Regions from separate parts of the Gardnerella sp. CCPDSM genome, predicted to be linked through region 2. Evidence: riboswitches for the same ligand, from Rfam matches in the RefSeq annotation. Region 2 holds a riboswitch; each other region holds the start of a gene.
The links. Region 2 has a riboswitch for thiamine pyrophosphate ahead of thiM (hydroxyethylthiazole kinase). Riboswitches for the same ligand answer to the same signal wherever they lie in the genome.
Positions count from the first base shown of each region.

Region 1: it holds a riboswitch for thiamine pyrophosphate, as region 2 does, so the genes downstream of both, ACTJLE_RS05165 (ABC transporter permease) here and thiM (hydroxyethylthiazole kinase) in region 2, are expected to answer to the same signal.
Region 3: it holds a riboswitch for thiamine pyrophosphate, as region 2 does, so the genes downstream of both, thiC (phosphomethylpyrimidine synthase ThiC) here and thiM (hydroxyethylthiazole kinase) in region 2, are expected to answer to the same signal.

Region 1 is NZ_JBQEQO010000006.1:154,957-159,144, reverse strand. It holds gene ACTJLE_RS05175 (L-lactate dehydrogenase) at 1-344, opposite strand, end outside; gene eno (phosphopyruvate hydratase) at 591-1,886, opposite strand; TPP riboswitch at 2,035-2,150, shown strand; gene ACTJLE_RS05165 (ABC transporter permease) at 2,140-2,967, shown strand; gene ACTJLE_RS05160 (ABC transporter substrate-binding protein) at 2,996-4,000, shown strand; gene ACTJLE_RS05155 (ABC transporter ATP-binding protein) at 4,028-4,188, shown strand, end outside.
Region 2 is NZ_JBQEQO010000003.1:48,875-53,062, forward strand. It holds gene ACTJLE_RS02410 (PD-(D/E)XK nuclease family protein) at 1-982, opposite strand, end outside; gene ACTJLE_RS02415 (hypothetical protein) at 1,063-1,881, opposite strand; TPP riboswitch at 2,124-2,234, shown strand; gene thiM (hydroxyethylthiazole kinase) at 2,224-3,825, shown strand; gene thiD (bifunctional hydroxymethylpyrimidine kinase/phosphomethylpyrimidine kinase) at 4,072-4,188, opposite strand, start outside.
Region 3 is NZ_JBQEQO010000002.1:247,728-251,915, forward strand. It holds gene thiC (phosphomethylpyrimidine synthase ThiC) at 1-2,367, opposite strand, end outside; TPP riboswitch at 2,365-2,473, opposite strand; gene ACTJLE_RS02190 (methionine ABC transporter permease) at 2,609-3,289, opposite strand; gene ACTJLE_RS02195 (methionine ABC transporter ATP-binding protein) at 3,327-4,112, opposite strand.

The sequences.
Region 1 (4,188 bases), on a different contig from region 2:
CCGTGGAAGCCGGAAGCTTTGATTTTTGCGCCAACTTCTGCAACTTGAACGCGGTTATGATTAAGCTCTGCGAAGCGATCAGGATTTGGAACGTCTAGAATCTTAATATTACCCAAAGCGCTTACAATAACTTCCACATCTTTCAAAGCATCGTAATCGTTAACTGTGATATTTACATTAAAAGGAACATTATCCATTGAATCTTCAAAATCCAATGCATCAGCCTTAACTTTGGCTTCGTTCGCGTCGTACAGGTACAACTCGTCAGCATGGCCGCCAACAACAATCTGATGAGCAACTGCTGCTCCAACATTTCCCATGCCGATAACTGCTACTTTTCTCATAATGAAATATCTCCTTCCGTTTTGAGTTTCTCACAAAAATAGCACTATTGAGATGAGAATAAAAGTCAATTCAAGAAAATTTTCTGCATTTTTTTGATTTTTTAAAATTATTTATAAAAAACGGCCAGCCGCAAACGCGACTGACCGTAAAATATTACAGACTTAAGAAATTACAAAAGTCAACTTTACATAAAAAGTTACTTTACGTAAAAGTTACTTTACGTAAAAATTACTTTACGTAAAAAGTTACTTCATGTACTTCTTGCAAGCCTTAAATGCGCTGTAACCAGCATACTGAGCGGTAGAACCAAGCTCTTCCTCAATCTCAAGCAAGCGGTTGTACTTAGCAATACGCTCGCCACGAGCAGGAGCACCAGTCTTGATCTGGCCGGTGTTCTTAGCAACAGCAAGATCAGAAATGGTGGTATCTGGGGTTTCACCAGAACGGTGAGAAACCATGGAAGTGAAGCCATTCTTGGTTGCAAGCTCAATAGCATCGAGGGTTTCAGTTACGGAACCAATCTGGTTCAACTTCACGAGCAAGGAGTTAGCTGCACCAAGCTCAATACCCTTAGCCAAACGCTTTGGATTGGTGACGAGCAAATCATCACCAACGAACTGCAAGCGATCACCAAGACGCTTGGTAATCTCTGCCCAATCGTCCCAGCCTTCTTCCTGGAATGGATCTTCAATAGAAACAATTGGATACTCGTTGATGAGCTTCTCATAGTAATCAAGCATGTAAGCAGATTCGCGCTCTTCGCCATCGAAACGATACTTACCAGTTTCCTTGTTGTAGAACTCAGAAGAAGCAACGTCAAGAGAAATACCAATCTGCTTGCCTGGCTCATAGCCTGCAGCTTCGATTGCATCCATGATGTACTTCAAGGAATCCTCATTGGACTTCATCTTTGGAGCGAAGCCACCTTCGTCGCCAAGACCAGTTGCCAAGCCTTCCTTCTTCAAAACATTCTTCAAGGTGTGATAAACCTCAACACCAGCGCGCAAAGCATCGCTATAGGTTGCAAAACCGTAAGGAGAAATCATGTATTCCTGAATATCGGTTGCGAAGTCAGCGTGAGCACCACCGTTCATGATGTTCATGTTTGGAACTGGAAGAATGTGACCATTTGTGCCGCCAATGTAGCGGTACAAAGGAAGCTGAGCGGACTCAGCTGCTGCGTAGAGAGCAGCAAGGGAAACACCAAGAATAGCGTTTGCGCCAAGCTTGCCCTTATTTGGCGTGCCATCAAGCTCAATCATGGTCTCATCAAGAGCGCGCTGATCAGTGGCATCCATGCCAATAACCTTAGGAGCGATTACTTCGTTAACAGCCTTAACAGCTTCCAAAGTACCCTTGCCCTGATAACGAGACTTGTCGCCATCGCGACGTTCCCAAGCTTCAGCTTCACCAGTAGAAGCACCGGAAGGCACTAAACCAATGCCCTGAGCGCCATCTTCGGTTTCCAAATAAACCTGAACAGTAGGATTTCCACGAGAATCCAAAATTTCGCGTGCATATACGCTTTCAATAGCTGCCACAACTACTCCTTTATACCTATGGGTTGTGATGACTCTTCCAAGATTAGTGCGTTTTATGGACGTTACATTGTATTTACCAGCATTTATGCCGTGAACGTTCACAGTGTCGCGAGTTTAGATGTTTGTCCATGCCCATAAGACATAATAGCGAACTGACACGGGGTGCAACTTTGCGCATTCATAAAAATTGCGAATATTGCTGAGAACATACCCGTCGAACCTGATATAGCTAGTACTATCGAAGGGATGTCGTATGGATAGCCATTTTCGCGAGCATAAGACGGCGCCAAGCACCGAGCGTAAATTCTCTAATGCTAACAAGAAGTCATTTAAATCGCTCAAATCTCTTAAAGCTTGGATTTCTACGATAGTTATAGTCTTTCTTTGGTTCCTTGTTACGCTTGGACCTGTTGAAGACCGCGCTTTACCTTCCCCGCTTGAAGTTATAAAAGCTTTTGTTGATTTGCATAATGAGGGCATATTGTGGCCGTCGCTTGCAATAAGCATTTTTAGAGTTGTTGCAGGACTTGTTTTAGGAATTGCGTTCGCACTTCCTGCAGGAATACTTTCAGGCGGAAGCGCAATAGGCGAAACAATAATAAACAAGCCAAGCCACATGCTTAGGTCAATACCATTCCCAGCTTTAGCTCCGCTTCTTATTATTTTCCTAGGCGTTGATGAGCTTATGAAGATTATGCTTATTGCAATAGGCGTTTTTGGTCCAATGTATGTCAATATTCGCGATGGCGTAAGGAATATTGATACTCGTCTTATTGAACTTGCGAAAGCGTATCATATTAAAAAATCTACTGTTTTTACAACTATTTTTATGCGCGGAACTCTTGCTAATTTTATGACTGGATTACGCTTTTCGATTTCCGTTGCATGGGTTGCGTTAGTTACTTGCGAAACAGTTAATTCTTCTATTGGAATCGGATACATTCTTTCTAGAGCTCAACAATTCTTTAGACCAGATCAAATGATGGCTTGCATAATTATGTACGCAATTGCCGGCCTCGGATCAGAAATTACGGCAAACATATTTGAATACTTACTAATGCCGGAACGAAGAATCTCCTAAAAATAAACACAAAACAAAGGAGCCAATTATGGTTAATTTCAAAATGAAAAGTGCAACTAAGCGCGTAATTGCTTCATTATGTGTGCTTTGCACGGCTGTTGCGCTCGCTTCGTGCGGCAGTGCTCAAAAATCTCAAGGTAGCGCATCTTCTGCAAAGGAAGATACTGGCACAATGCGTGTTGCTTACCTTTCTACAGCAAATTATTTAACTACTTTGAAAAATGAAAAGTTCCTTCAAGAAGAGTTTGGAAAATCTAAGGTTACTTATACTGGTCCTTACACTCCAGTTGATGGTCTTACTGCAGTAATGAGCGGTAGCGCAGACGCAACAACTACAGGAACCGGACGTTTTATTGATCTTATTGCAGAAGGACAGCCTTGGGTTGCTTTTGCACTCGAATATTATAATGGCGATTCTCAAGGAATTGTAGCTTCCGCAAAAAGCGGCGTAAAAACATTAAAAGACTTGTACGGAAAGAAAGTTGCTATTATTCACAATGGCGACACCGGCGACTACATGCTTCATCGCGCTTTCGATAAAAGCGGTTTAGACGTATCTAAAGTTCAAAAAGTTGAGATGAATCCTCGAAACTTCCAGGCTGCTTTCTCTTCTGGACAGATTGACGCAATTTCTTCGTTCGACCAGAATCTTGCTGCGGCTATGACAACTCCTGGTTCTAAGTTGCTTGTAAACGCTAAGAAGTATGGCAATATGAACGTTACTATTCATATTGTTTCTAGGAGCTTTGCTAAGAAGCATCCTGAACTTGTGAAGAAAATGTACAAGGCTCTTGTGCGCGAAGCAAAGAAGTCTCACAAGGAAAAGAATGTTATTGGCAACGCTTATAAGCAGCTTGGTGCATCTGACACGATTATTAAGCAGATTGAAAAGTTTGATAATCCAACAATTCGACCAATCGACGCTAAGGGCTTGGAAATGATGAAGGTTCAAGCCAAAGAATACGTTAAGTATGGTTTGATTAAGCAGGCTCCAAAGAATTTGGATGATTCTGTAATGGACTGCAGCAAGTAAGAATTATTAACTAACTAAAATACGACTATGTTTAAGAGCATTTTTCATAAGCGTCACGATGCGGAAGTTTCGGAAGAATCTACTTACGAATCAAATATTAACGATAGTGATTACTGCGTTAGTATGGAGAATCTTGGTATTTCTTTCAAGACTTCAGAAAGTAAGAATACAGAAAATAATTCTGCAGC
Region 2 (4,188 bases):
CCAAAGTAATATCTTGATAATCGTCAATCACAAGAAGAGCCGGAATTTCCGAATTTACAACGCTCTGCTCACCCAACTCGCGCGCCGCTTTCGCACCCTCAACCAAAAGCTTAGAAGTGTCAAGGCGGAAGGAAGACTTATAAACGTCGGCAATCATTTTCCTATACTCATTGCGAAGCGCAAAAACCAAACGCCATTGCGCGCGACGACGCTTAACAAGCACAGTTGTTTGCAAAATATCGCCACTTTTAGCGCGAGACTGAGCTAAATCAAGGGAATTGAGAATATCTTGCTCTTTAAGGTTGTTGCTAATTGCAGGATTGTTGCTAATTCCGGGTTCGTCGCTAATTCCTAGCTCACCGCTAATTCCTAGTTCACCGCTAATTCCTAGTTCATCTAAGCGCGCAAGCATATCTCGCAATTGATGCATAAAAGCGTTGCTAATGTTGGAAGAATTGGCGGAAGCGGCGGAAACGGCGGAAGCATTTAACTCGCCAGCGCAAGTCAACGGATTAACCCAAGTAGACGTACCAAAATACTCTTCAAAAAGTGAGCATACTGCGCAATCGCCATTATCTCCGCGAATAACATGCTCAATATGTGCGCGCACAACATTGCGAAGAAGAGCATCCTGCTCAGCACCGTTAAGAAGCTTCGGCGAAGGCAAATTCTGCGACTTGCAATTTGCGGAAATAATACGGAAAGCAAGCGACGCCAATGTTCCAACATGCCTAGACTGCTCACTTACACCAATAGAGCGAATAATAATATTGTCAATATTCGCAGCCAGCGTGCGGTTTTGAACAGCCATCGCGGTGATTTTATGCGGCCAACGCTTGTAACCAGCAATCGCGGCGCGCACAGCAAACTGCGTTTTACCAGTATTTGGCGCACCATACACAAGCAATGCGCAAGTCGCGTTTCCGGAAGAATTGCGTAAAGTGCCGTCAAATAGCGATTGTAATGCAGTATGCTCACTCATACACTCAATTCTAGCAACGAGGCAATAGTGGAGCGATAATCAACCACAAAAACGCAACAATAGTGGAGCGATAATCAACACTATTCTTTCAACATTGCGCGCGCACGAGCATCCTTAAGCGCAAGAAATACGCGGCCAACGCCAATAAAAATCAGCGTAAAAATAATCAGCAAATACGCAACGCCAACGCCCAAAGTAGTGGCGTTAAAAGTTTGCGGCGCGAAACCAAACCAGCCGGCAGGAGCGCCATAATTAAGGAAATTGTAAGGCGCGCGCATTGCGTGAACACCCCAACGCACACCCGCAAACTCGCTAAGCATAGCAGCGTACGCAACGTAAGCAAGAGGCGGAATCGTAGCGAAATAAATGTGCGCGCGAGAAGAGCGGAAGCGGTAATCAAAAAGCACAAAATCAACGATTGCAAGAAGCGGGGCGATTGCGTGCACGCAAAGACTGCTGCAGCCGTTAGTAAGGTAAGCGCCGACGAAACCGAGCTTGTTTGTAGGCGCGAGGAAGCAAAGGTAAAGCGTGAAAGTGACCGCGATGGCGATTGTCATCATGAATTTGAAGATGTACCAAGCGTTGGATTTTGAGTCGAACCATGCGGTGGAAGTGGTTGCGGTGGAAGCTGACTGCGCGGTGGAAGCTGCGGAAGTGCGCGCGCGCATAAACGCAACTGTATCAAGCGCAAGTGAACCTGCTAAAGCAACGCAAATCGTAAGATTAGAAAGATTCGTAAAGTAAGTGAATGTCATCCAGCCTTGCCACGAAGCGGCCATTCCATAAACGGACGCGACGATGGCGATTGCGCGAATTGCTGTGCGCGCCGCGTATTCGCGAGCTGTGAGCGGATTTGCAGCGGCTGTGGTTTGTTGTTCGAGCATGGAATCGTTTGCCATGTTATCTCACTTTCGTAACTTATGTTAATCTCTTATTCTTTACCATACTTATAGTTACATAATCGCAAGCAAAAATCTGTAGAAGAAGTTGCAAAAATGCGGCGCGATTTTTGTAGATACATGCAAAGCCACTGCAACGCTACAAACACGAGACAAGTTACCCACGTTTGGAGCACGAGCTTAGAACGTAGCACGCACGTAACCAGCACAAGCAAGTAAGTCACGAACAAAAGATATAGTCGAAGGATGGTTCGGAGTGCGCAATCGCCGCAAAATCGCGGACGGCGCTGAGATTAAATCCGTAAGGACCTGATCTAGATAATGCTAGCGAAGGGAAACATTATGACAACAGACAGCAGTGCAAAAACAACTAATCGCAACGAAGCAAACGAATACTGCACAAACGAATACTGCACAAACGCAACAAACGCAACAACGCAAATCGACACATGCTTCTCCGCACGCGCGCGCCGCCGCATGTTCCTAAACGACGTGCGCCAATGCATCGAACGCGTGCGCACGCAGCAACCACTCACCCATTGCATTACGAACGTAATCGTGCAAGACATCACAGCCAACGCGCTCCTCGCCGCCGGTGCATCGCCAATTATGGTAACCGACCCGGAAGAAGCGCACGCACTCGCGCAAATCGCCGCCGGCGTGCTCATCAACGTCGGCACGTTCCATCAGCCTGAAACTTCCGAGTACATGCGCGCCGCCGTTGAAGGATGCGAAAAAGCCGATACCCCGTGGGTGCTTGACCCAGTTGGAATCGGCGTGCCAGCACTCGCACCTCGAGCGCGCTTCATACACGAAATTATTAAGCACCACCCTACCGTAATTCGCGCAAACGCTTCCGAAATCATGGCGCTTGCAGGCAAAGAAAGCAACGGAAAAGGCGTAGATTCTCACGATAACGTAAACGACGCGCTTCAAGCTGCTCGCGAATTAGCTAAAAAATACGGATCTGTAGTGGCAATTTCCGGCGAAAAAGACGCGATTTACGGCCACGGATGCTTAGCTCGCGTAACCGGCGGCCACAAAGCTATGACCAAGGTAGTCGGAACCGGTTGCGCTTTGGGCGCGATAGTTGCAGCGTACGTTGGCGCGAATCCGGAGCGTCCGCTCGCTGCAACCGTCGCAGCGCACGTGCATGCAGCCGCCGCTGGAACTTGGGCAGCTCGCCAAACCACAGCTCCCGGCACATTCCGCACGCTGTGGATGGACGCGCTTTCAACTCTTAGCGTAAACGACATGTTTAGTTTGACGAATATTGAGTTTACGGTGGAGCCTGTGGATTGGACGCTGTATTTGGTAACGGATCCGCGAATGGGAAATCGCCCGGAAGAAGAAGTGGCTGTGGAGGCGATTGAAGGCGGAGTTACGGTTGTGCAATTGCGCGATAAGTATTCCGACGACGCGGAGATTTCGGCCAAAGCGAAGAAGCTGCGTCACGCGCTTATTGATTCCGGCCACGGCGATGTGCCTGTGTTTATTGACGATCATGTTGATTGCGCGGCTCAGCTTGGTTTCAACTTGCACGTTGGACAGAAGGATACGCCGTTTGTTGAGGCGCGAAAGGCGATGCCGGCTGAGTGGATGGTTGGACTTTCTTGCGCGCGCCCGGATTTGATGGAGAAAGCTTACCGCGAGTGCAAAGAAAACGACGTTCCGCTGCCGGATGTGATTGGCATCGGTGCCGCTTTTGAAACGCATACGAAAGCGCACGACGTGCCGCCGCTGGGAGTTGACGGAGTGAACGAAGTTGCGAAAGTTGCGCACTCTATGGGCGTAAAAACGTTGGCAATTGGCGGAATTCACGAGAATACAGTGTTCCCTATTCGCGGCCTTGAGCTTGACGGAGTTTGCACTGTGTCGGCGCTTATGTGCGCTGAGGATGCTGGGAAAGTTGCGCGCGAGCTTAAGCGCGTGATTACTGAGTAAGCATCGAGCACTTGTAGTGCGAGCGCATTTGTGGACTTGCGGCCTCTCCAAGTCCACATTTTCGGGGAAACATGCGCGCATTTGTGGACTTACACCCCACCCAAGTCCACATTTACGGGGAAACATGCGCGTTTTTGTGGACTTACACCCCACCCAAGTCCACATTTACGGGGAAACATGCGCGTTTTTGTGGACTTACACCCCACCCAAGTCCACAAACGCGCGCTAAATCACAGCACGCCAATATTACTTAGTTTGCTGAAGGATGCGCACGGAGTGGTTTACAGGTCCGTGGCCGCGCTCGCCTACGCGCCCAACGTGCAACACGCTTCCGGCAGCAATCGCCTCGCGAAGCCACGCCGT
Region 3 (4,188 bases), on a different contig from region 2:
CTCGAATCGCGCCTTACTAATAGCGTTGTCGCGATCCATAGCATGCGGATGATGCTTCGCAAGATCCGCCGCGTGGCAAGCAATCTTGTATGCAATAACGCCTTGCTTCACGTCGTCCTTGTTTGGCAATCCCAAATGTTCCTTAGGCGTTACGTAGCAAAGCATTGCAGTGCCGTAGCGCGCAATCTCCACGCCGCCAATTGCGGAAGTAATGTGATCATAGCCCGGGGCAGTATCGGTAGTCAAAGGACCAAGCGTATAGAATGGAGCGTTCTGGCAAATCGCCTTCTCCATTTCAATATTCATACGCACAGTGTCGAATGGCACGTGGCCAGGGCCTTCAATCATCACTTGCACGTCATGCTGCCAAGCAATCTTTGTAAGCTCGCCAAGCGTCATAAGCTCGGAAAGCTGAGCCGCATCGTTAGCGTCAGCCAAGCTACCTGGACGCAAACCGTCGCCCAAGGAGAACGCAACATCGTACTTTGCAAAAATCTCGCACAATTCTTCAAAGTGCGTGTAAAGGAAGCTTTCTTGATGATGCTGCAAGCACCATTCAGCCATAATCGAGCCGCCGCGCGACACAATACCGGTTACGCGGTTTGCTGTAAGCGGCACGTAGCGAAGAAGCACGCCAGCGTGAATAGTCATGTAGTCAACGCCCTGCTCGCACTGCTCAATAACCGTGTCTCGGAACAGCTCCCAGCTGAGCTTAGAAGCGTCATCCTCAACCTTTTCCAAAGCCTGGTACATTGGCACGGTTCCGATTGGCACAGGGGAGTTGCGCAAAATCCATTCGCGAGTGGTGTGAATATCGTTACCTGTGGAAAGATCCATAACGGTATCCGCGCCCCACTTTGTGGCCCACGTAAGCTTTTCTACTTCTTCGTCAATTGAAGACGTTACGGCAGAATTGCCCATGTTTGCGTTGAGTTTAGTTAAGAAGCGCGAGCCAATAATCATCGGTTCTGCTTCAGGGTGATTAATATTGCAAGGAATTACAGCGCGTCCGGCCGCGACTTCGGAACGTACCAGCTCCACGTCGCAATTTTCGCGCGTTGCAACGTATTGCATTTCTGGAGTTACGATTCCGTGGCGAGCGTACCACATTTGCGTAATCGGATGATCCGCGCCCTTCATTGGCTTATGCGTGCGTCCGCGCCATTCCTTAGAAGCCTTGCCGCGCTTAATTGCGCGCTTGCCGTCGTCTTGAAGATTGCGCCTGCGACCCTCATATTCCACAACGTCGCCGCGGTCACGAATCCAGTCAAGGCGAAGAGGAGCCAAGCCCTCTTTAGGATCGCACTTTGGACCTTCAGTATTGTAGTCCTTAAAAGGCGGGTTAGGGCCAACGCCCGGAGTATCCGAAAGCTTAATTTCCGTATACGGAACTTCCAAATCGTAAGAACCGTACTCGTATTCAAAATGAACAGGAGTGGTTTTGCGAATATGCGCCTTGTCTCGCTGAGTGCATCCGCGAGCTGCAATATCGACGCGCTGCTGCTTAGCTAACTTCGCAGCATCCTTTGCTTCTTTCGCATTAATAAAAGTTGGTTTCTTTTCTTCAGGTTTTTGTGAAGAATTTGCGTCGGAATTTTCGGCGACGATTACGCGCTTAGCATAACCGTGCTTTTCTTCGCCTCGCACAGCTTTCCAATGCTCAACAAACTCGCGCATAGTTGATTCTGGAGTTTCGGAAGCGTACAAAGCTTGAGCAACAAAGAAGCCGGCAGCTTTAGTGCGCGCAATAACGTCAACATCTTCAAGCTCAGTTCTTCCGCCAACTAAAACTGGGAAATCACTTGCGGAGCAAATAGTATTAATTTTTGCTTCGTCCAACGTTGTGTGATTTGCTTCCAATTCGTAAGCGGCAGTAGTGTTTTCGCTGCCTTCTTCAGGATTGTGCATTGCAGTTACGCAAATGTAGTCAATGCAACCATCCGGAAGCTCGTTAATAACCTTAACCAAGCTTTCAGTTTCAACCGACAAGCCAATAACAGCGTCTTCGCCAAGAAGTGCTCGCGCCTCCCTAGGTTCCATGTCGCTTTGTGCTAAATGAATGCCGTCAACTTTAATGCTTTGGTTGCGAGCCTGCCAAGCAACGTCAACTCGCTCGTCAATAACAAAAGTTACAGAATCGCACTTATTGTTATCTTCAATAATTTGCGCAATATCGCGCGCGATTGTTGTGATTTCCTTCGCGCTTTCGTCATTGCAATGAAGACGTATTAATGTTGCTCCGGCGCGCAAAGCGTCGTCAACAATATCTGTAAGTGGACGATTATTACAAGCTTGTGGGTCTGCAATAAAGCAGGCGTTTAAATTGAATTGGTCTCGCATCGAGGCGTATGGATAATTCGATGTCATACTAAAATCGTTGCTCCCTACGTTGTATTAACTAAACAGGTTCTAAGGGTCAGGTTCGCTACGCCTATCTCAGCCTTCTAAAAAGAAAGCACCCCCGCAAATGTCGAATTATCAGCCAGTTTACACGATTATGTGGCCTTTATTAGCGTAGGTATGTTGCGATTTTCTTATAACGCTTGCAATCAACTCTTGCTATCTTGCAATCAACTCTTTCTATTGCCGATTGCTATTACGCTTGCTATTACCTCTCGTGATGATTAATAGCGCGAGAAATAACATCTCCCAAAGTTTGCACGATTTGCACAAGAATAATGCACAGCACCACTGCAACAGCCATAACATCGTACTGGTAGCGCTGATAGCCGTAGCGTATTGCAATATCACCAAGACCGCCGGCACCAACTGTTCCAGCCATTGCGGAGAATCCAAAAAGCGTAATAAACGTAAGAGCAGCTCCGCGAATTAGCGAAGGTAACGCTTCCCAAAGCAGCACTTTGTAAACGATTTGCAATTTACTTGCGCCGAAACTTTGCGCAGCTTCAATTAAACTTCCGTCAACTTCTGCCAAAGACTGCTCAACAATTCGCGCCACAAACGGTGCTGCTGTAACAACCAGCGGCACAATAGCACCCGGAACTCCAAGAGACGTGCCAACAATCAAGCGCGTGAATGGAATTAACGCAACCAGCAAAATAATAAACGGCACCGATCGCACAATATTAACAATCCCCCCAAGAATCGCATTAATTGGCGCGTTTGGGCAAATGCCTTTTTTGTCGGAAGTAATAAGCAATACGCCAATAGGAAGGCCAATAACATACGCCAAAAGCGTTGCTACTGAAGTCATAACTAAAGTGTCAATTATGCCTTCAGTAAGCAGATCGCCGTATTCGCTTAAAAATTGTGTTGCAGATTCTATCATTGTTATTTTACCTCGTTCGTAAGCGTATTAAAGCGTATTAAAGCGTATTAGACGTATTAGATGCAGGCTTTTTACGATGATTTTCTTGCTTTTCGTCTGCAATTAGAGTTCGCAAAATATTGCTTTGTGGATTTGCAAATAAGGTTGTTGTGTCGCCTAATTCCACAATATGCCCGCCGTCAATCATTGCCACACGGTCGCAAATATTTCTAGCAACTGCCAACGAGTGCGTAATAATAACAAGCGTTACGTTAAGCTCGCGGTTAATTCGGCGCAGTAAATCAAGGATTTGCGCGGTTGTAGTAGAGTCGAGCGCGCTTGTAGCTTCGTCGCAAAGCATAATCGACGGATTATTTGCCAAGGCTCGAGCGATTGCTACGCGCTGCTGCTGGCCGCCAGAAAGCTGGCTAGGGTAGCGGTCTGCAAGATCTTGCAAACCAACTAAATTAAGCAAATAATGCGCGCGCTCTTCGCGCTTCTTTTTATCAACGTGATTAAGTTCAAGCGGAAAAGTTACGTTTCGCAATACTGTGCGCTGCTGGAAAAGACTAAAATTCTGGAAAATCATGCCAATATTAGCGCGTACTTGAGCAAGCTCTTTATCTTTTACTTCGGTAATATCCTTGCCGTCAATCACGATTCTGCCGGAAGTTGGGCGCTCGAGCAGATTCATGCAACGCACTAGCGAAGATTTTCCAGCGCCGGAAGAACCTAAGATTCCAAATACTTCACCCGACTCAATAGAAAGATTAATATCGTGCAATGCTTCATGCGCTTCGCTACCCTTGCCGTAGCTTTTATGAAGATGTTCAATCTGAATCATGCTTTTCCTTAACAGCTTATTTTGTGTTATGTGAAACATACTAGCGTTACGTACTGCTATAAGCGTTACGTAACGT